Regions from separate parts of the Nocardioides aromaticivorans genome, predicted to be linked through region 1. Evidence: riboswitches for the same ligand, from Rfam matches in the RefSeq annotation. Region 1 holds a riboswitch; the other holds the start of a gene.
What was found. A riboswitch is a leader RNA that binds a small molecule or an ion and turns the genes downstream of it on or off. The one in region 1 is predicted to bind thiamine pyrophosphate.
Positions count from the first base shown of each region.

Region 2: it holds a riboswitch for thiamine pyrophosphate, as region 1 does, so the genes downstream of both, BJ993_RS12680 (thiamine ABC transporter substrate-binding protein) here and thiE (thiamine phosphate synthase) in region 1, are expected to answer to the same signal.

Region 1 covers NZ_JACBZM010000001.1:1,086,078-1,096,643, forward strand. Annotated here, with positions in the region: gene thiC (phosphomethylpyrimidine synthase ThiC) at 1-1,145, opposite strand, end outside; gene BJ993_RS26495 (bifunctional hydroxymethylpyrimidine kinase/phosphomethylpyrimidine kinase) at 1,142-1,837, opposite strand; gene BJ993_RS05040 (thiamine phosphate synthase) at 1,837-2,388, opposite strand; gene BJ993_RS05045 (thiazole synthase) at 2,388-3,164, opposite strand; gene thiS (sulfur carrier protein ThiS) at 3,161-3,373, opposite strand; gene BJ993_RS05055 (FAD-dependent oxidoreductase) at 3,370-4,383, opposite strand; gene thiE (thiamine phosphate synthase) at 4,545-5,162, opposite strand; TPP riboswitch at 5,153-5,263, opposite strand; gene BJ993_RS05065 (NAD(P)-binding domain-containing protein) at 5,267-6,352, opposite strand; gene BJ993_RS05070 (choice-of-anchor P family protein) at 6,586-7,866, shown strand; gene BJ993_RS05075 (fumarate hydratase) at 7,960-9,648, shown strand; gene BJ993_RS05080 (FlgD immunoglobulin-like domain containing protein) at 9,790-10,566, shown strand, end outside.
Region 2 covers NZ_JACBZM010000001.1:2,675,410-2,685,975, forward strand. Annotated here, with positions in the region: gene BJ993_RS12640 (acyl-CoA dehydrogenase family protein) at 1-631, shown strand, start outside; gene BJ993_RS12645 (enoyl-CoA hydratase/isomerase family protein) at 656-1,426, shown strand; gene BJ993_RS12650 (hypothetical protein) at 1,547-2,119, shown strand; gene BJ993_RS12655 (oxygenase MpaB family protein) at 2,100-3,023, opposite strand; gene BJ993_RS12660 (oxidoreductase) at 3,084-4,289, shown strand; gene BJ993_RS12665 (NAD(P)H-dependent amine dehydrogenase family protein) at 4,450-5,562, shown strand; gene BJ993_RS12670 (SDR family oxidoreductase) at 5,559-6,383, shown strand; gene BJ993_RS12675 (MBL fold metallo-hydrolase) at 6,394-7,467, shown strand; TPP riboswitch at 7,469-7,575, shown strand; gene BJ993_RS12680 (thiamine ABC transporter substrate-binding protein) at 7,567-8,628, shown strand; gene BJ993_RS12685 (ABC transporter permease) at 8,636-10,300, shown strand; gene BJ993_RS12690 (ABC transporter ATP-binding protein) at 10,300-10,566, shown strand, end outside.

The DNA of each region.
Region 1 (10,566 bases):
CACTCCTGCTGGAGGCGGACGTTCTCCTCGACGAGGTCGAGCGGCACGTGTCCGGGGCCCTCGACCATCACCTGCACGTCGTGCTCCCAGGCCCGCGTGGTCAGCTCGGCGAGGGTGCGCAGCTCGGAGAGCTGGGCCTCGTCGTTGGCGTCGGCGGTGGAGCCCGGGCGGAGGCCGTCGCCGAGGGAGAACGAGACGTCGTACCGGCGGAAGATCGCGCAGAGCTCGTCGAAGTGCGTGTAGAGGAAGTTCTCCTCGTGGTGGGCCAGGCACCAGCCGGCCATGATCGACCCGCCGCGGCTGACGATGCCGGTGACCCGGTTGGCGGTGAGGGGAACGTAGCGCAGCAGCACGCCGGCGTGGATGGTCATGTAGTCCACGCCCTGCTCGCACTGCTCGATGACGGTGTCGCGGAAGACCTCCCAGGTCAGCTTGTCCGCCTCGCCGTTGACCTTCTCCAGCGCCTGGTAGATCGGCACCGTGCCGATCGGGACGGGCGAGTTGCGGATGATCCACTCGCGGGTGGTGTGGATGTCCTCGCCGGTGCTGAGGTCCATCACCGTGTCGGCGCCCCAGGTGATGGCGTGGGTGAGCTTGTCGACCTCCTCGGCGATGCTGGAGGTGACGGCGGAGTTGCCGATGTTGGCGTTGATCTTCACCAGGAAGCGGCGGCCGATGATCATCGGCTCGGACTCGGGGTGGTTGACATTGGCCGGGATGATCGCGCGGCCGGCCGCGACCTCGCTGCGGACCAGCTCGACGTCACACTGCTCGCGGGCGGCGACGTAGCGCATCTCCTCGGTCACGATCCCCGCGCGGGCGTAGGCCATCTGGGTGACGGGCGCGTCACCGGCCGCCCGGCGGGGAGCCCGCCGCTCACCGCGCCACTCCCCCTGCGCGGCACCCCGCCGGAGTGCCGAACGGCCGTTGTCGAGGAGCTGGACCTGGCGGCCGTCGTACACGGCGGTGTCGGCGCGGCCGTCGATCCAGGCGGCGCGCAGTGGCGGCAGGCCGACCTCGGGGTCGGAGCCGGGGCCCTCGGTGCAGTAGCGGTCGAAGGTCTCGCCGTTGGTCAGTGCGACGCGCGTGAAGGGGACCTTCAGGTCACCGGTCTCGATGCGGGTGTGGGCGGGGTGGACGGTCATGCGGGGACTCCTTGGGTGGGTGGGACGGGGGTGTGGACGTGGGCGACCGGGCCCCGGCCGCGGCCGAGGGTCCAGTTCCTGCTCACGTGCAGCTGTCGGGCGACGAAGGCGTCGGCGCGGGCCGCGGCGGTCGCGAGGTCGTCACCGAGGGCGAGGTACGACGCCAGGGCGCTGCTGTGCGTGCAGCCGGTGCCGTGGTCGTTGTCGGTCTCGATGTCACCGCCGCGGGTGACCAGCACGTTCGCCCCGGACGGCCGGCCGAGCGCCTCGAACTCGTCCTCGTTGGGCGTCGCCACGGTGGCCACCGGCAGCAGGTGCTCGCGGTAGGCGGCCGCGACCGCCGCCGAGCCGAGGACGGCGCCGGAGGTCGCGACGAGCACCGGGTCGACGACGAGGATCCGCCCGGCGCACCGGCGCGCGACGAGGCGCACCACGTCCGGGCCGGCGAGCATGCCGGTCTTGACCGCGATCGGGTCCAGGTCCTCGAGGACGGCGTCGAGCTGGGCCGCGACCACGTCGAGTGGCACCGGGTGGACGGCGCGGACGCCCGTCGTGTCCTGCGCGGTCACGGCGGTGACCACGCAGGCGCCGTGCACCCCCAGGGCGGCGAAGGTGGTCAGGTCGGCGGCGATGCCGGCCGCTCCGCCGGAGTCGCTGCCGGCGATCGTGACGACGACGGGAGGGTTGACCACTAGGCCACCGCCTCGAGCAGCGCGGCCACCACGGCGCCGGGGTCGGCGGCCCGCATCACGGCACCCATCACGGCGACACCGTGCGCGCCGGAATCCCTCGCCGCACGGGCGTTCCCGGGCGTGATGCCCCCGAGCGCGAAGGTCGGCAACGGCAGCCCGGCGAAGGCATCGGGCGGCAACGGCGGGCCGTAGCCGGGCTTGCTCCCGCTCGCCGTGTACGGCGACAGGGTGGCCCAGCTCGCGCCCTCGTCGGCCGCCCGGGCGACCTCGTCGCGTGAGTGGCAGGAGCGACCGAAGGTCCCGGCGGGCGCGGGCTGGTCGGCCGCGAGGTGCAGCCCGACCGCCGCGGCGAGGTCGCGGCGCGCCGCGACCACCGTCAGCCCCAGGTCGGCCAGGTCGGCGGCCAGCTGCTCTCGCTGCGGGTCCTCGAGGTCGAGCTCGCGCAGCACGACGTGGCTCAGCCCGGCCTCCCGGCAGGCCGCCATCTGGGCGCGCAGGCACCGGCCCAGCGACAGCTGGGACCGGTCGGTCAGCACCACCAGCCGCGGCATCACGAGACCCTCCCGACCATCGGGCTGGACGCCCGCGCGACGGCACGCCGCGGGATCCGGCCGGCGCGGTGGGCGAGCCGGCCCGCCTCGACGCCGAGCCGCAGGGCGTGGGCCATCGCGACCGGGTCGTCTGCGCGGGTGACCGCTGTGGCCGCGAGGACGGCGTCGCAGCCGAGCTCCATCGCGAGCGCGGCGTCGCTCGCCGTACCGACGCCGGCGTCGAGGACCACCGGCACGTCGACCGCGGCACGGACCGCCTCGATCGCGTGCGGGTTGAGGACGCCGAGCCCGGAGCCGATCGGTGAGCCGAGGGGCATGACCGCGGCACAGCCGGCGTCGACGAGGCGCCGGGCCACGACCGGGTCGTCGGTCGAGTAGGGCAGCACCGTGAACCCGCGCCGCACCAGCTGCTCGGCGGCGTCGAGCAGCTCGACGACGTCGGGCAGCAGCGAGCGCTCGTCGCCGATCACCTCGAGCTTGACCCAGTCGGTGCCGAGCGCCTCACGGGCGAGCTCGGCGGTGAGCACCGCCTCCCGCGCGGACAGGCAGCCGGCCGTGTTGGGGAGCAGCCGCACGCCCGCGGTCCGCAGCGCGGCGAGCAGGCTGCCGTCGCCGACCGACGAGGTGCGCCGCATGGACACCGTGACCAGTCCCGGCCGGGCCGCCTCCAGGACCGGCCCGACCAGCGCCACGCGGGGCAGGCCGCCGGTGCCGAGGAGGAGCCGAGAGCCGAGGGCGACGCCCGCGACGACCAGGCCGTCCGTCGTACCGCTCATCCGCCCTGCACCGCCGTCACGACCTCGACGACGTCGCCGTCGGTGAGTACGACGCCCGGCCAGGTCGCGCGCGGCACGACCTCCCCGTTGACGGCGACCGCGATGCCGGACCTCGGTGGGTCGCCGAGGCGGGCCCGGAGCAGGTCGGCGACGGTCCCCTCGGCCGTCAGCGCCTCGCCGTTGCAGGTGATCGTGCAGGTGGGGTTCATCGGTCTCCTCCGTTCACGGGGATGGGCGCCTCGAGACGGCGCGGGTCGAGGGCGGCATCGACCGCCCCGGTCTCGAGGTGGTCGGCGACGAGCTGCGCCGTGAGCGGCGCCAGCAGCACGCCGTGGCGGTGGTGGCCGGCGGCGAGGACGACCCCGTCGACGCCGCTCGGCCCGACGAGCGGCAGCCCGTCGACGGTGGCGGGCCGGTCCCGGGCGGTGGCCTCGACCAGCTCGGCCCGGTCGAGCGCCGGCCAGAGCTCCCGGGCCGCGGCCAGCAGCCGGAGCGCGCCACCGGCGGTCACGACGGGCTCGCCGTCATGCTGCTCGGAGGTCGCCCCGACGACCACCCGGCCGTCGCCGCGCGGCACCAGGTAGACCGGCTCCCCCGCGACCCAGCCGCGCACGGTGCGCTCCGGTGGGTCGTCGGAGCGGAGTCGGAGGATCTCGCCGCGCACGCCGGACACGAGGTGCGTCCACGGCTCCGGGAGCCGGGCCCCGGTCGCGACGACGGTGACGTCGGCGCCCGCCGGCTCGCCCCGCACCGGCACCCGTGCCAGCAGCGCGTCACACGCGGCCCGCGGGTCGACACTCGCCTCGCCGGGCAGCAGCGCACCCCCGGCCACGCGGGCCAGCGCCGGCTCCAGCTCCCGCACGCCGGCGCGGTCGAGCAGCCGAGCGTCGTGGCCGTGCCGGGTCAGCAGCTCGGCCTGCCTGGCGACCTGCTGGAGGTCCGCGGCGTCGTACCCGACCAGCAGGGTGCCGGCGCGACGCAGCTCGAGCCCCAGGCGGTCGGCCAGCGCGGGCCACAGCCGCAGCGACGCGGTGCCGAGCCGCAGCACGTCCTCCTCGCCGTACCAGACCTCGGCAGCCGGGCTCAGCATCCCCGCCGCCGCGTACGACGCCCCGCGGGCGGGCCGCGGGTCGACGACGACCACGTCGTGGCCACGGCGGAGCAGCTCGTCGGCGACGGTGAGCCCGACGATGCCGGCGCCGAGCACCTCGACCCGCATCAGGCCATGCCTCCCACGTCAGCGCCGTCGCGAGCGGCGTTTGCGGCCGATCTGGCAAGGCGGGGACGCGAAGGCATGCTGGATCGCACGTCGAGCGACCCCAACGCAGCCAGATCGAGTCGGAAACGTCGCGCAGCAGGCGGTGGCGTGGGAGACATGGCCTAAGCGACTGCCTGCACGAGCTCCTTCGCTGCTGCCACGGGATCGGGATGTCGCCAGATCGCGCCGATCACGGCCACGCCGTGCGCGCCTGCGGCCCGGGCGCCGGTGGCCGTGGTGGCCGTGAGGCCGCCGATCGCGACGAGCGGGAGGACGCCGGCGGCCTCGCGGACCGCGTCCACGCCCAGTGGGGCGGGCAGCCCCGCCTTGGACGTCGTCGCGAGCAGCGGGCCGAACCCGGCGTAGTCGGCACCGTCCGCGGCGGCCGCCTCCGCACCCGCGCGGGTCCGGCAGGTCGCGCCGACCAGGAGGTGCGGCGCCAGCCGCCGGGCGTCGGCGACCGCGAGGTCCTCGGCGCCGAGGTGGACGCCATCGGCACCAGCGGCGAGGGCGACGTCCAGCCGGTCGTTGACGAGCACCCGGGCGTCGTACGGGCGGACGGCGTCGAGCACCGCACGGCTCAGCGCGACGAGGTCGCGGGTCGTCAGGCCCTTGGCCCGGACCTGGAAGCCGTCCACGCCGGCCCGGGCGAGCGCCGGCAACAGCGACAGGTCGTCGGCATCGGACACGAGGCAGGTCAGCCTCGGCACATCGAGGGGAACAGCACGCAGCACAGTCATCTCATCCGTTCCTTCGCCGGCATGATCCGGATCAGGTGTGACGGTCGGAGCGGCTCCAGCTCCCTCTCAGCCCGCTGCCGCGGACTCCCGTGGGTTGTCGACGATCACGCTAGCGCACGGTCCCCGGCGCGCAACTGCGCGTCCAGGAAGCGGCGGACGGCGAGCGCCGCCGCGCGTCCCGCACGGTTGCCCCCGATCGTGCTCGCGGAGGGCCCGTAGCCGACCAGCTGGACCCGCGGGTCGCGCTCCGCGGTGGTCGCGGTCTGCACGTCGGACCCGCTCTGCAGCAGGGCGATCCCGCCGTGCGGGCTGCGCAGGTGCAGCGGTGCGAGGTGGGCCACCGCGGGCCGGAAGCCGGTGGCCCAGAGGATCACGTCGACCCGCTCGAAGCGGCCGTCGGCCCAGCGGACGCCGTCCGGCTCGATCCGCTCGAACATCGGCAGCCGCCGCTCGTAGGCGCCCAGCCGCGCGGCCTCCTGCTCCTGCGGACGCAGGGCGAGGCCGGTCACGCTGACGACGCTCGCGGGCGGCAGGCCCTGCCGCACCCGCTCCTGCACCATCTCGATCGCATGGCGACCGACGTTCTCGTCGAAGTGCTCGCGCCAGACCGGCGGGCGGCGGGTCGCCCAGAGCACGTCGGTCCGCGGTGCCAGCTCGCCGATGAACTGCACGGCCGAGGCCCCGCCACCGACGACGAGCACCCGCTTGCCGTCGAAGTGCTCCGGCCCCGGGTAGTCGGCGGTGTGCAGCTGCTCGCCGCGGAACTCCCCCGCCCCCGGGTACGACGGCACGAAAGGCTGCGTCCAGGTGCCGGTCGCGTTGACCAGCGTCCGCGTGGTCCACTGCCGCGCGCCGGCGTGCACCACCAGCAGGTCGCCCTCGGAGGTCACCCGGTCCACGCGCACGGGCCGGACGACGGGCAGCCGGTGGTCGGCCTCGTAGCGCGCGAACCAGTCGGCGAGGACCGCGTTCGCCCGGTCGGCCGAGCCGCCGGGGGCGGGCGCGTCGGGCAGGTCGGCGACGCCGTGGACGTCGTTCATCGTGAGCGAGTCCCAGCGGTGCTGCCACGCCCCGCCCGGGCGGGGGTTGGCGTCGAGGACCACGTGGTCGAGGCCGAGCCGGCCGAGGTGGTACGACGCGGACAGGCCGGCCTGGCCTGCCCCGATCACCACGGCGTCGTACACGTGCATGGTGGGAGGAACGCTCGCGAGCGCGAAACACGTCCCGGTACCCACTGCGAGTTTGGTCACCCCTCTCACGCGAGCCGGACGGAGGCGATAGCCTGTCGCCATCTGTGCGTGACCTGCGGGGGGATTGCTCCGTTGATACTGCGGGAACGGCATGGCTTTTACCCCCTCTCGGGGCGGAGCGTGGGTTCTGCCGGGGGACACGACAACGAAAAACACTGTGGGAATGGGGTCCCGTGAACGTCCGTAAGCTCTTGAGCCTGTTCGCCTTCCTGGCGACGGTCTTCGCACTGGTGGCGGTCCCGTCGCCGTCCGCGCAGGCCGCACCGGTCGACGACTGGAATTATTCCGCCAACACCGGCGCCACGTACGTCAAGGCGCTCGGCAGCACCGTCTCGTCCGACCTGACCGCGGCGACCGCGATCAGCGGCGGTCCGGCCCGAACGTCCAGCAACAGCACCGCCGCGGCCAATGTCACCGGCCTGCTGAGCGTCGGCGCCGCCGAGACCAAGACCTGGGCCACCAAGAGCGGTGGCAACATCGAGATCAACTCGTGGGCGCGCGTCGCCGGGGTCAACCTGCTCAACGGCCTGATCAAGATCGACGCCGTCGAGAGCACCGTCACCACGACCGGCAAGCCCGACGGCACCAGCTCCGCAGTGGGCAACCACAAGCTGCTCGGCATCAAGATCCTCGGCGTCAACCTCCCGGTCGACATCCCGAAGAACTACAGCGTCAACATCCCGGGCGTCGCGGCGATCAGCCTCAACGCGACCTTCCACGCCGGCACCTCCGAGCTCGCCGGCACCCGCAGCTGGGCCGTCGCCGTGCAGCTGCTCAAGCCGCGTGACGGCTTCAACGCGGGCACGGTCATCATCGCCAGCCCGGTGAACCACTACCTGCAGGAGGCCGTCCCGGCCGCCAACGCCCCGCGCCTCGGTGGCTTCGCCTACAGCAGCCGCATCCAGGCCAAGGTCGGCACGCAGATCAGCGTCGTCTCCGACCCGACCGCCTACACCGGCACGCCGTTCAACGGCAGCAACGGCACCACGCTGCGCAACTCGACGGCCACGGTGAGCCTCCCGGGCATCGCCACCCTCGGCACGCTGACCTCGACCAGCACGTCGAGCCGTGACTCGACGACCGGCAACGCCGACATCACCAACACCAACAAGACGGTGGGCCTCAACCTCCTCGGCGGCCTGATCAAGGCCGACGCGATCGAGGTCACCGCCAGCGCCAAGCTGGTCGACGGCAAGTGGACGCAGTCCATGAAGATGACGACCGTCAACCTGGTGATCGCCGGCAACGCCATCCCGGTCAACGTCTCGCCCAACACGTCGATCGACGTGGCCGGGCTGGGCAAGGTCGAGCTCAACAAGCAGGGCGTCGACGCCGGCAAGAAGATCAACCGGATCGACGGCCTGCGGATCACGCTCAACACGGCACAGGCGGGTCTCCCCGTGGGCGCCGTGATCGAGTTCGCGATCGCTGCGACGCAGATGACCACCGCCTGACACCGATCAGCAACGACGAGGGCCGGACGCCAGGGGCGCCCGGCCCTCGTCGCATGTCAGGGCAACGCCACGGACGCGATATCCTCGGTGCCCGTGGCTGAAGCAGAGTTCCGGTACTCCGACCTCCTCCCGGCGTCGCACGACGACACCCCCTACCGACTGATCACGACGGAGGGCGTCGAGACCGTCGAGGGCCCGGACGGACAGACCTTCCTCAAGGTCGACCCCGCCGCGATCCAGCGGCTCACCGCAGAGGCGATGCACGACATCAGCCACTACCTGCGCCCCGCGCACCTGAAGCAGCTGCGCAAGATCATCGACGACCCCGAGGCGTCGGGCAACGACCGGTTCGTGGCGCTCGACCTGCTCAAGAACGTCAACATCTCCGCCGGCGGCGTCCTCCCGATGTGCCAGGACACCGGCACCGCCATCGTGATGGGCAAGAAGTCCGAGGGCGTGCTCACCGGCGCCGACGACGGCGAGTGGATCAGCAAGGGCGTGTACGACGCCTACACGAAGCTCAACCTCCGCTACAGCCAGCTCGCCCCGCTGACGACGTACGAGGAGAGGAACACCGGCACCAACCTGCCGGCGCAGATCGAGCTCTACTCGACGCCGTCGAAGGACGGGAAGCCCGAGTACAAGTTCCTCTTCATGGCCAAGGGCGGTGGCTCGGCCAACAAGTCGTTCCTCTTCCAGGAGACGAAGGCCGTCCTCAACCCGAAGCGGATGCTGGAGTTCCTCGACGAGAAGATCCGCTCGCTCGGCACGGCCGCCTGCCCGCCGTACCACCTGGCGGTCGTGATCGGCGGCACCTCCGCCGAGTTCGCGCTCAAGACCGCGAAGTACGCCAGCGCGCACTACCTCGACAACCTGCCCACCGAGGGCTCGATGTCGGCCCACGGCTTCCGCGACCTCGAGCTGGAGGAGGAGGTCTTCAAGCTGACCCAGTCCTTCGGGATCGGTGCGCAGTTCGGCGGCAAGTACTTCTGCCACGACGTCCGCGTCGTCCGCCTCCCCCGCCACGGCGCCTCCTGCCCGGTCGCGATCGCCGTCTCCTGCTCCGCCGACCGGCAGGCGCTCGGCAAGATCACGTCCGAGGGCGTCTTCCTCGAGCAGCTCGAGACCGACCCGGCGCAGTACATGCCCGACGCCGGCGTGGCCGAGGACATCTCGGGCGGCGAGGTCGTGAAGGTCGACCTCAACCGGCCGATGAGCGAGATCTTGGCCCAGCTGTCGTCGTACCCGGTCAAGACGCGGCTCTCCCTCACCGGCCCGCTCGTGGTGGCCCGCGACATCGCGCACGCGAAGATCCAGGAGCGCCTGGACGCCGGCGAGGAGATGCCCGACTACCTCAAGAACCACCCGGTCTACTACGCCGGCCCGGCCAAGACCCCCGAGGGCATGGCCTCCGGCTCCTTCGGTCCCACCACCGCCGGCCGGATGGACTCCTACGTGAAGTCCTTCCAGGCCGCCGGCGGCTCGATGGTCATGCTCGCCAAGGGCAACCGCTCCAAGCAGGTCACCGAGGCGTGCAACGAGTACGGCGGCTTCTACCTCGGCTCGATCGGCGGCCCGGCCGCGCGACTGGCCCAGGACTGCATCAAGAGCCAGGAGGTCATCGAGTACCCCGAGCTCGGCATGGAGGCGGTCTGGAAGATCCAGGTCGAGGACTTCCCGGCGTTCATCGTGGTCGACGACAAGGGCAACGACTTCTTCACCGACCCGAGCGGTGCGGTCACGGTGCCCATCTCGGGCATCCGGGTGCGCTCGGCGGAGTAGCCGGCGGCCGGGGATCCGCGCCGATTCGGCGAAAACGGTCCGTCGGGCTCGCCCGCCGTGCTGTACTCCCGTCTCGGCGCCATCCGGGTGCCGCCGTTTCTCGGAAGGCTGGAGATGCTCGGTCGTACCCTTGTCCTCGCCATGGTCGCTGCGGTCCTGGCGACCCTCGTCGGCGTCGTGCCCGCCCAGGCGGCGCCGCCCGACGTCACCGCCATCACGTCGTCGAACGCGACGATCTACCCGAACATCCGCACCGCCAAGCGGCCCGGGACCACGACGATCACCGTCGTGAGCAACACCGACGATGTGAGCTCGCTGGAGATCCGGGACGCCGCGGACACCCCGGTGCGGACCTTCGACCTCTCCGAGAGCGACACCGTCGCGTGGGGCGGACGTGACACCGCCGGCAACCTGGTGCCGGCCGGGACGTACACCCTCGTCGCGTTCAACGGGACCGAGGCGGCGACCGTGACCGGCACCGTCACCGTCTCCCTGCAGCGCCTCGTCCGCAAGACGTACACCGTGCGCGTCCTGCCCACGTCGCAGTACTGGAAGTACGTCGGCAAGTGCTCGACCCTCCGCAAGCCCTCGCGGCGCGGCTGGGCCGGCTCCTACGGCTACTACGCGAACACGCGCTGCGCCACCCAGACGTGGGATGCCAGCGCGGTGATCACCGTGCACCTCGTCCGGGTCCCCCGGGCCGAGCGCTACGTCGACGCCCGGGTCGACACCTACGGCGGCGCCGCGAAGGCCAAGCCCCGCAGCCGCGGCGGGATCGAGTACTGGAACGAGCCCGGCCAGAAGTGGACTGCATTCCGCTACACCGCCTCCAACGTCGGCTGGCACAACGGCGCCACCGCGGGCGCCGCGGGGCTCGTCGACGGGGAGCGCTACCTCGCCTGGCGCTACATGGCGGCC
Region 2 (10,566 bases), 1.6 Mb from region 1:
CACCCCCGGCGTGGAGATCAAGCGCTCCTACCCGGTCTTCGGCCACCAGGACCAGCACGGCCACTGCGTCATCGAGTTCGCCGAGGCCCGCGTCCCGGTGGGCAACCTGCTCGGCGAGGAGGGCGGGGGCTTCGCCGCCGCCCAGATGCGGCTCGGCCCGGGCCGGATCCACCACGTGATGCGCGCGCTCGGCGCCGGCGAGCGGGCGCTGGCCATGATGGTGGCGCGCTCGAAGTCGCGTACGGCGTTCGGTGGCCTGCTGGCCGAGCAGTCGGCCGTCCGCGAGAAGATCGCGGAGTCCCGCATCGAGCTCGACCAGGCGCGGGCGCTGTGCCACCTGGCGGCGTACACGGTCGACGCGGAGGGCAACAAGGCCGCGCGCCACCTGATCGCCGCCGCCAAGGTCGCCGTGCCGCGTGCGGTGCTCTCCGTCATCGACCGCGCGATCCAGCTGCACGGTGCGGCCGGCATCAGCGACGCGACGCCCCTGGCCGCCCTGTGGGGCTGGCACCGCGCGATGCGGATCTTCGACGGCCCCGACGAGGCCCACCTGACCACGCTCGGCCGCGCCGAGCTGATGCGGGACCCGCTCTTCGAGCTCCCCGCCGCCCTGCACGACCAGTTCCGCTGAACCGATCGACCGAAGGACCCACTCATGACTTTCGTCCGCTACGAGCACGCCGACGGCGTCGCCCGGATCACCCTCGCCGACGGCGGCAACGGCAACCCCGTCCACCTCGACTCCGTCGCCGAGCTCCACGCCGCCGTGCGCAGCGCGCAGCGTGACGGCGCCCGGGTGGTCGTGCTGGCCGCCGAGGGCCGCTTCTTCTCGGTCGGCGGCGACCTCGGGGCCTTCGCCGGGGCCGACGACGTCCAGGCCTTCATCGACGACCTCGCCGAGGCGCTGCACCGCGTGGTCAGCGAGCTGGTCCGCTCCGAGGCCATCGTCGTGACCGTCGTGCAGGGCACCGCCGCCGGCGCCGGCTTCCCGCTCGCCGCCGTCGGCGACATCGTGCTCGCCGCGGACTCCGCGAAGTTCAGCCTCGCCTACACCAAGGTCGGCCTCTCGCCCGACGGTGGCAGCTCGCTGCTCGTGCACAGCCTCGGCCTCCACCGCACCCTGCGCCTGGCGATCCTGGGCGACCTGCTCACCGCGCAGGAGGCGTACGACGCCGGCCTGGTCGCCCGCGTCGTCCCCGCCGACGAGCTGGCGGCCACCGCCGAGCAGGTCGTCTCGACCCTCGCCGCCGGCTCCGCCTCCGCCAACGCCGCCGCCAAGCGGTTGCTGCGCGAGGTCGTCGCGCCCGCCCCGGAGACCGCGCTGCGCAAGGAGTCCCTCTCGATCCGCGCCCTGGCCGGGTCGCCCGACGGGCGCGAGGGCGTGGCCGCGTTCGTGGAGAAGCGGGCGCCGAAGTTCGGCGGCTGATCCCGGGCCGAGTCGCGGGAGCGTCGTCAGATGCGGTCATCCGGGAGGGGTGGCCGCCGGCGTGCGTGGGATGATCCCGCGGTCGCCGACGCTCGGGTCGGCCCGTCTCGGGGGTAGTGCATGTCATCGCAGAGCAACGAGCCCAAGGCCGCTACCGTCGCCCGCCAGGTCCTCGCCCTGGTCTTCCTCGTCGCCATGATCGGGGCGCCGGTGGTCTGGCTCGTCGGGTTGGACCAGGAGCGCACGGACCTGCGGGACCTGCCGGCCTGCGGGGCCACGGTGAGCAGCGACTGCCTCGAGCTGCGTCCGGGCACCGTGGAGTTCAAGTCCACGAGGAGCCGGAAGGAGCGGAAGAAGGGCAAGGCCACCTTCGAGGCCGCGGACGGCGAGCGCGACGGGCTGCGGCTGGAGTGGGGCCCGAGCGTGGACGGCGACGTGCACGGGATCTACCACGACGACCACATCATCGGCGTCCAAGGAGAGGACGGCCGCCGCTGGGCCAAGGCCGGGCTGGGGGGCGTGTTCGGCCTGCCCCCGCTCGGCCACGTGGGCATCTCGGTGCTGCTCGTCCTGATCACGGTCGGGTCCGGGTTCGCGATCCACGTGCTGAACCGCCGGGACCCGGGCGGTCAGGCCGCCCGTGAGGCCAAGGCGGCCGCGGCGCGGGAGAAGCTCAACCGCCGCTTCGGCTGACGGTCGGGTCCGCCGGGGTCGTGGCCTCCGCGTGCCGCACCGGGCAGCCCGCGACGCCGGGCACCGGGAAGGTCCCGAGCTCGCCGAGGGCGTAGCCGCCCGGATAGCTCTTGATCCGCGGCAGGTCCGCGGTGAAGGTCGGGACGCGGTTGGACGGGGTGAGCCGCAGCAGCCTCGCACGGGCCCTCATCGCGGCGCGGCTGAGCCGACGGGCGAGCGGGCCCGGGTCGACGTACGCGAAGGCGTCGAGCAGCGGCTCGTCCATGAGGGCGCGGCTGAAGACCTCGACCGGCCTGCGCACGGGGCGCGGGTAGAAGGTCGTCATCAGGCGCAGGGTCGCGTCGGCGACGCGGCGCCCACCCGCGTCGAAGTCGAAGTGGGCGCGCTCGTAGTCGTCCATCAGGTGCATGAAGCCGTCGTAGGTCTCCGGGACGTCCTTGATGCCCATGTGGCGGCCGAGCGCGCGGTAGTAGTTGACGCTGGCGCGCAGCTCGGTGTCGGTGAGCGGGCGCCAGCCGTAGTCGTCGAGCCAGCGCTTCGGTACGACGACGAAGGTCGACAGTACGTAGCGCATGTCGTCGTTGGAGATGTCGTAGGCCTTGTGCATCTGGTTGATCCGGCGCAGCGCGGTCTTGCCCGCCGCGCTGTCGAAGCCGTGCACGAAGGGCGCCTCGAGCAGGAGCGCGGTGTCGTCGTACCGCTTCTGGACCTGGCCGGTGAAGGCACCGGTCTGGTCGAGCAGCCGGCCGATGCTGGGCACCGCGTAGGTGCGGAACAGGGCGAAGCTGAGCGACTGGGTGAGGTCCCAGGTGAACTCGTAGAGCGCGAGGTTCTGGTAGATCTCGACGTAGTCGGTCTCCGGGTCGAGCGCGTCGTTCCGGTCCCGCCACAGCGACTTGGCCATGGTCGAACGATACGACCCGGTGACTAGAACGCGTTTCAGTTTGGCCCTACAGTGCGATGCGTGAGCGCACCTGACGTCTTCGCCCCCGTCGACCTCGGCCCGGTGCGGCTGCGCAACCGGACGGTGAAGGCCGCGACCTTCGAAGGACGCACCCCGCACGGCGAGGTGACCGACGAGCTGATCGCCTACCACCGGGCGCCCGCCGAGGGCGGGGTCGGCCTGACGACCGTCGCCTACCTCGCGGTCGCGCCCGACGGGCGCACGCACGCGGAGCAGATCGTGGTCTCCGAGCGCACCCTGCCCGGACTGGCCCGGCTCGCCGACGAGATCCACGCGACCGGCGCCGCGATCGCCGGCCAGGTCGGCCACGCCGGCCCGGTCGCCAACGGCCGCTCCAACGGCGTCCCCGCGATCGCGGCGAGCCGGATGCCCAGCCCGCTCTCGATGCAGATGATCCGCTCGGCGTCGGAGCGGGACCTGACCCGGGTGACGAAGGCGTACGTCGACACGGCCCGCCTCCTGGTGCGCGCCGGCTTCGACGTGCTCGAGCTGCACATGGCGCACTCGTACCTGATCTCGTCCTTCCTCGCGCCCGCGCTCAACCGCCGCCGCGACCGCTGGGGTGGCCCCCTCGAGCGGCGCGCCCGGCTCGCGCGGCAGGTGGCGCGCGTCGTACGGGAGGAGGTCGGGGACGCCGTCGCGGTGACCGCGAAGATCTCGGTGTCCGACGGCTTCGCCGGCGGGGTCACGACCGAGATCGGCCTCGACCTGGCCCGGCTGCTGCAGGGCGACGGCCACCTCGACGCGCTCCAGCTCTCGGGTGGCTCGTCGCTGATGAACCCGATGTACCTCTTCCGCGGTGCCGCGCCGGTGTCGGAGTTCGCCGACACCATGCCGCCGCTGGTGCGCTGGGGGATGAGGACGCCGGTGGGGCGGAGCTTCCTGAAGGAGTACCCGTTCGAGGAGGCGTACTTCCGCGAGAAGGCGATGGAGTTCCGCCGCGAGCTCGCGATGCCGCTCATGCTGCTCGGCGGGATCAACCGGCTCGACACCATGCAGCAGGCGATGGCGGACGGCTTCGACTTCGTGGTGATGGGGCGGGCGCTGCTGCGGGAGCCGGACCTGGTCAACCGGCTGCAGGCGGGGGTCGCCCGGAAGGGGATCTGCATCCACTGCAACCGGTGCATGCCGACGATCTACTCGGGGACGCGGTGTCCGGAGTGGGCGGCGGGGGAGATCATCCCGGTGGTGCGGCGGGGGGAGTGAGTTTCACCGGCCGGCCGGTGAAACTCTCGCGCTTGGACGACGAAACTCACGCCTGGACGACGAAACTTCGTCGTCCAACCATGAGTTTCACCGGCCGGCCGGTGAATCTCCCGCGCCCGCAACCCTTCCCCAAAACTAGAACTCGTTCTAGTCTCCTCCCATGTCACAGGTCATCCCCGAGAAGCCGCTGCGTGTCGTCGTCTGGTCGACCGGGACCATCGGCCGGCACGCCATCGTCGGCGTCGACGCCCATCCCAACCTCGAGCTCGTCGGCGTGTGGACCTCCACCCCGGACAAGCACGGCAAGGACGCCGGCGAGCTGGCGGGGCTCGGCCGCGAGCTCGGCGTCAGGGCGACCACGGACCGCGACGAGCTGATCGCGCTCCGGCCCGACTGCATCGTGCACGGGGCGATGACCGACGACCGGGTCTTCGAGTCGATCGAGGACCTGACCGGGTTCATCCGCGACGGCGTCAACGTGGTGTCGTCGGGACCGGTGATCCTGCTGCACCGCGACGGGACGCTGCCGCCCGAGATGATCGAGGCGATCGACGAGGCGGGCCGGCAGGGCGGCGCCAGCCTGCACGTCAACGGCATCGACCCGGGCTTCGCCAACGACGTCCTGCCGCTCGTGATGACCTCGCTGTCCCAGCGGATCGACCACGTGAAGGTCAGCGAGATCGCGGACTACTCGACCTACTACCAGCCTGTCGTGATGCGCGACCTGTTCGGCTTCGGCCAGCCGCTCGACGCGAAGCCGCTGCTGTGGGAGCCCGGCATCCTGACCACCGCCTGGGGCCCGGTCGTGCGGATCATCGCCGACGGCCTCGGCGTGACGCTCGACGAGCCGCTCGTCGAGGAGGTCGACCGCCGCCCCGCCCCGCGCAGCGTCAGCACGGTCTCCGTCGACGTCGAGGAGGGGACGATGGGCTCGGTGATGTTCCGGGTCGTCGGCACCGTCGACGGCGTCCCGCGGGTCACCCTCGAGCACGTCACCCGCACCGACGCGACCGCCGAGCCGGACTGGCCGACGCCCAACGAGGGCGACGGCTGCTACCGGATCGAGATCACCGGCGAGCCGTGCATGAAGGTGGAGTTCACCCACCACGGCGAGAACGGCGACCACAACGTCTCCGGGATGATCGTCACCGCGCAGCGGCTCATCAACGCTGTCCCCGCGGTGGTCGCGGCCCAGCCCGGTCTGCGCTCCGCGCTCGACCTCGGACTGGTCACCGGTCGCGGCCTCGTGACCGGCACGAAGGCGGAGCGATGAGCATCCTCGACCGCTTCACCCTCACCGACCACGTCGCCGTCGTCACCGGCGCGGGTCGCGGCATCGGCGCCGCGACCGCCGTCGCGCTGGCCGAGGCTGGCGCCGACGTGCTGATCTCCTCGCGCACCGAGGCCCAGCTGCTGGAGGTCAAGGAGCGGGTCGAGGCGACCGGCAGGCGAGCGGTCGTCGTACCGGCGAACCTCGCGCACACCGACGAGGTCGCCGCGCTGGCGCAGGCGGCGTACGACGCCTTCGGCCGCCTCGACGTCGTCGTCAACAACGTCGGCGGCACCATCCCGAACGCCTTCCTCGACACCGACGTGGCCTATCTCGAGGAGTCCTTCCACTTCAACGTCGCGACCGCGCACGCGCTGAGCCGCGCGGCCGTCCCGCTGATGCTCGCGTCGGCGGGCGAGGGCCGGCAGAAGTCGATCACCTCCATCAGCTCGATGATGGGTCGGACCGCTGCCCGCGGCTACCTCGCGTACGGCGTCGCCAAGGCCGCCCTCGCCCACTGGACGCGGCTCGCGGCGACCGACCTGGCCCCGTCCGTCCGCGTCAACGGCGTGTACGTCGGATCGGTGATGACCAGCGCGCTGGAGTTCGTCGCCGGCGTACCCGCCATGAAGCAGCAGATGGAGGAGGCGACACCCCTCGGCCGGATCGGCGAGGCGGAGGACATCGCCGCCGCGGTGGTCTACCTGTCCTCGCGCGCGGGCCAGTTCGTGACGGGCAAGCTGCTCGAGGTCGACGGCGGGATCCAGCAGCCCAACCTCGACCTCGGCCTCCCCGACCTCCAACCCGAGACGGCCCCTCTCTAAGGTCGGGGTCATGAGCACCAAGGGCGTCGCGACCGGTCATGCCATCTCGCCGGACTCCGGCGAGCACTGGGCCAACGAGGGCGCCTGGAAGGTCGCGGACGGCATCCACCGCATCCCGCTGCCGCTGCCGATGGACGCCCTCAAGGCGATCAACGTGTACGTCGTCGAGGGGGACGACGGGCTCACCCTCATCGACGGCGGCTGGTCCATCCCGGTCGCCCGCGAGCTGCTCGACAAGAGCCTGCGCTCGATCGACTCCGGCTTCGGCGACATCAAGCGCTTCCTCGTGACCCACGTCCACCGCGACCACTTCACGATGGCCACCGTCCTCGGCCACGAGTACGGCGCCGAGGTGGCCCTCGGCGTCGACGAGAAGCCCGCGCTCGAGCTGCTCCACCGGGCCTCCCTCGGCGAGATCAAGGGCAGCCCGTTCCTCGAGGTGCTGCGCACCGCCGGCGCCGCGGACATCGCGGACCTGTGGGAGGCCGGCCACGACGGCGAGCTGCCCGACGCGGCGGACTGGGCCTTCCCCGACCTCTGGCTGGAGGGCGACCGCAGCTTCGAGGTCGGCCACCGCGTCATCGACGCGGTGCACACCCCCGGTCACACGCCGGGCCACTACGTCTACGCCGACCGGGCCGAGGGCGTGCTCTTCGCCGGCGACCACGTGCTCCCGACGATCACCCCGTCGATCGGCTTCACCGTGCCGGCCGTCGAGCAGCCGCTGGGGCAGTTCATGGCCTCGCTGGCGCGGGTGCGCCAGCTGCCCGACCTGCGGATCCTCCCGGCCCACGGGCCGGTCGCCCCGTCGTCGTACGAGCGTGTCGACGAGCTGCTCGCCCACCACGAGGAGCGTCTCGAGCTGTGCCTCGCCTCGCTGCGGGCGCGCGGCACGGTCACCTCGCTCGTGGTCGCGAAAGACCTCGGCTGGACCCGCCACGAGCGGGCCTACGACGAGCTCGACGTCTTCAGCCAGGGAATGGCTGCGATGGAGACGAAGGCCCACCTCGACCTGCTCGTCGCGCGCGGCCAGGCGACGTCGGCGGACCGGGCCGACGGGGTGGAGTACACCGCCGTAAACTAGGGCGGTCAGACAGGGGAGCCCGCGCCACGGGCTGAGAGTGCGGTACGCCGCAGACCCTCCGAACCTGATCCGGTTAGCACCGGCGAAGGGAGTCCACCCATGCGTGCGCGCGCACTCACCACGATCACCGGTCTCACGGCGGCGACCCTCCTGGCGGGCGGCTGCTCGCTCGTCGGGCAGGAGGACGACGACAAGGCGGGGGTGCGGAACACCGAGGTCACCCTGGTGACCCACGAGTCCTTCGCGATCCCCGAGGAGCTGGTCGAGCAGTTCGAGAAGGACACCGGCTACCAGCTGACGATCAGCAAGCTCGCCGACGCGGGCGCGCTGACCAACCAGCTGGTGCTCACGAAGGACGACCCGATCGGCGACGTCGTCTTCGGCGTCGACAACACCTTCGCGACCCGGGCCGTGGACGAGGGCGTCTTCGACGCCTACGCCCCCGAGCTCCCGGACGGTGCCGAGGCCTACGAGCTGCCGGGCGACGACGACGACGCGCTCACGCCCGTCGACACCGGCGCGGTCTGCGTCAACGTCGACTCGGCGTGGTTCCGCAGCAAGGGGATCGCCGAGCCGCAGACCCTCGCTGACCTGACCGAGCCCGCCTACAAGGACCTGCTCGTCGTCCCGGCCGCGAGCACCAGCTCGCCGGGCCTGGCCTTCCTTCTGGCCACGATCGGCCGCTACGGCGACGGGTGGCAGGGCTACTGGAAGGACCTCGCCGCCAACGGCGCCAAGGTCGTCAAGGGCTGGACCGAGGCCTACTTCGAGGACTTCACCTTCTCCGGCGGTGACCGCCCGATCGTCGTCTCCTACGACTCGTCGCCGGCCTTCACGCTCAACAAGGCCAAGACCCGGACGACGACGAAGGCGCTGCTCGACGGCTGCTTCCAGCAGGTCGAGTACACCGGCGTGCTGAAGGGCGAGGACACCAACACCGAGGGCGCGCACGCGGTCATCGACTGGCTGCTGTCGCCGGAGGTGCAGGCCGCGCTGCCGCCGTCGATGTACGTCTTCCCGGTCGCCGACGGCGTCGAGCTGCCCGCCGACTGGGCGAAGTTCGCGAAGCGCCCCGAGGAGACCGAGACCGTCGACCCGGCCGAGATCGCCGAGCAGCGGCAGTCGTGGCTGGAGGAGTGGACGGACATCGTCTCGAAGTGAGCTGGAGATGAGCACGGCCGTCGGCGGGGCGAGGGGGCGGACGACGGGACGCATCGCGTACGTCGTCCTGGCCCTGGTCCCCGTCGCGGTGGTGACCGTCTTCTTCGTGCTGCCCGTCGGCGCCATGCTGCACCGCGGGCTGTGGCCCGAGGGCCGCTTCGATCCGGGCGCCGTCCTCGACGTGCTGCGGCGACCACGGACCGGCCGGGTGGTGTGGTTCACCGTCTGGACCAGCACCGTGGCCACCACGGTCGCGGTCGCCCTCGGCCTGCCGGCGGCGTACGTCCTGCACCGGCTGCGCTTCCCGGGCCGCTCGGTGGTCCGTGCCGCGCTGCTGGTGCCCTTCGTGCTGCCGACCGTCGTCGTCGGGCTCGCGGTGCGCGAGCTGATCGCCCCGGCGGGCGTGCTCGGCTTCCTCGGACTCGACGGCACAGCGGTCGCGATCATCATCGGGCTGGTCTTCTTCAACGTCGCCGTCGTGATCCGCACCGTCGGCGTCGCCTGGGAGTCGCTCGACCGTCGACCCGCCGAGGCGGCCGCGGCGCTCGGAGCGACGCCGTGGCAGGTCTTCCGGACCGTCACCTTCCCGGCGCTGCGGCCGGCCGTCGTGTCCGCCGCGAGCGTGGTGTTCCTCTTCTGCGCGACCGCGTTCGGCGTGGTACTGATCCTCGGCGGGGTGCGCTACTCCTCGGTGGAGACCGAGATCTACCTGCTGACCGCCGACCTGCTCGACCTGCCGGCGGCTGCCGCGCTGTCGCTGGTGCAGATGCTCGCGGTGGTCCTCCTGCTCGTCGTGGTCGGCCGGCTGCGGGCCGTCCCGGACCCGACCGTACGACGGTCGGTCGCCCCCGCCGCGCGCCCGCAGTGGCGCGACGCCCCCGCGATCGTGGTGACCGTCGCGACGCTCGCGGCCGTCGCCCTGCCGGTCCTCGCCCTCGTCGCCGGGTCGTTCCGTCGCGACGGCGGCTGGTCCCTCGACCACTACCGCGCCCTCGGCGGGTCGGCCGACGGACTGTTCCCGGTCTCGGTCGCGGAGGCGCTCGGTGCCTCGCTGCGGATCGCCGTCGACGCCACGTGGATGTCGCTGCTGCTCGGCCTGGTGGTCGCCTTCGTGGTGACCCGGCGGGTGCGCTCGCGTGCCGGCCGCCGGGCCCGGGCCGCCCTCGACGGCTTCTTCATGCTGCCCCTGGGCGTCTCCGCGGTGACCCTCGGCTTCGGCTTCCTCATCGCGCTCGACGAGCCTCCGCTCGACCTGCGCTCGAGCCCGCTCCTCGTCCCGATCGCGCAGGCGCTGGTGGCCCTGCCGATCGTCGTACGGACCCTCGTGCCGGTGCTGGCCGGCATCGACGACCGGCAGCGGCAGGCCGCCGCGTCGCTGGGCGCCGGTCCGCTGCGCACGCTGCTGACCGTCGACCTCGCGGTGGTGTGGCGCCCGGTCCTCGCCGCTGCGGGCTTCGCGTTCGCCGTGTCGCTGGGGGAGTTCGGCGCCACGTCCTTCATCGTGCGGCCCGCCGAGCCGACCCTGCCGGTCGTGATCTACCGGCTGCTCGGCCACCCCGGGCCGCTCAACCACGGGACCGCACTGGCCGCCTCCGTGGTGCTGGCCGCGGTCACCGCGGCCGTGATCCTCGTCGTCGAGCGCCTGCGGGTGCCCGGAACAGGAGCCTGGTGATGCTCGAGCTCTCCGACCTGACCGTCGCCTTCGACGGCACCGTCGCCGTCGACGGGGTGGACCTCACCGTCGCCGACGGCGACGTGCTGGCCGTCCTGGGCCCCTCCGGGTGCGGCAAGTCCACGCTGCTGCGTGCGATCGCCGGCCTCGAGCCCGCCGTCGGTCGGGTCGCCTGGGACGGCGCCGACCTCGCCGGCACACCGACCCACCGGCGCGGCTTCGCGCTGATGTTCCAGGACGGCCAGCTCTTCGACCACCTCACCGTC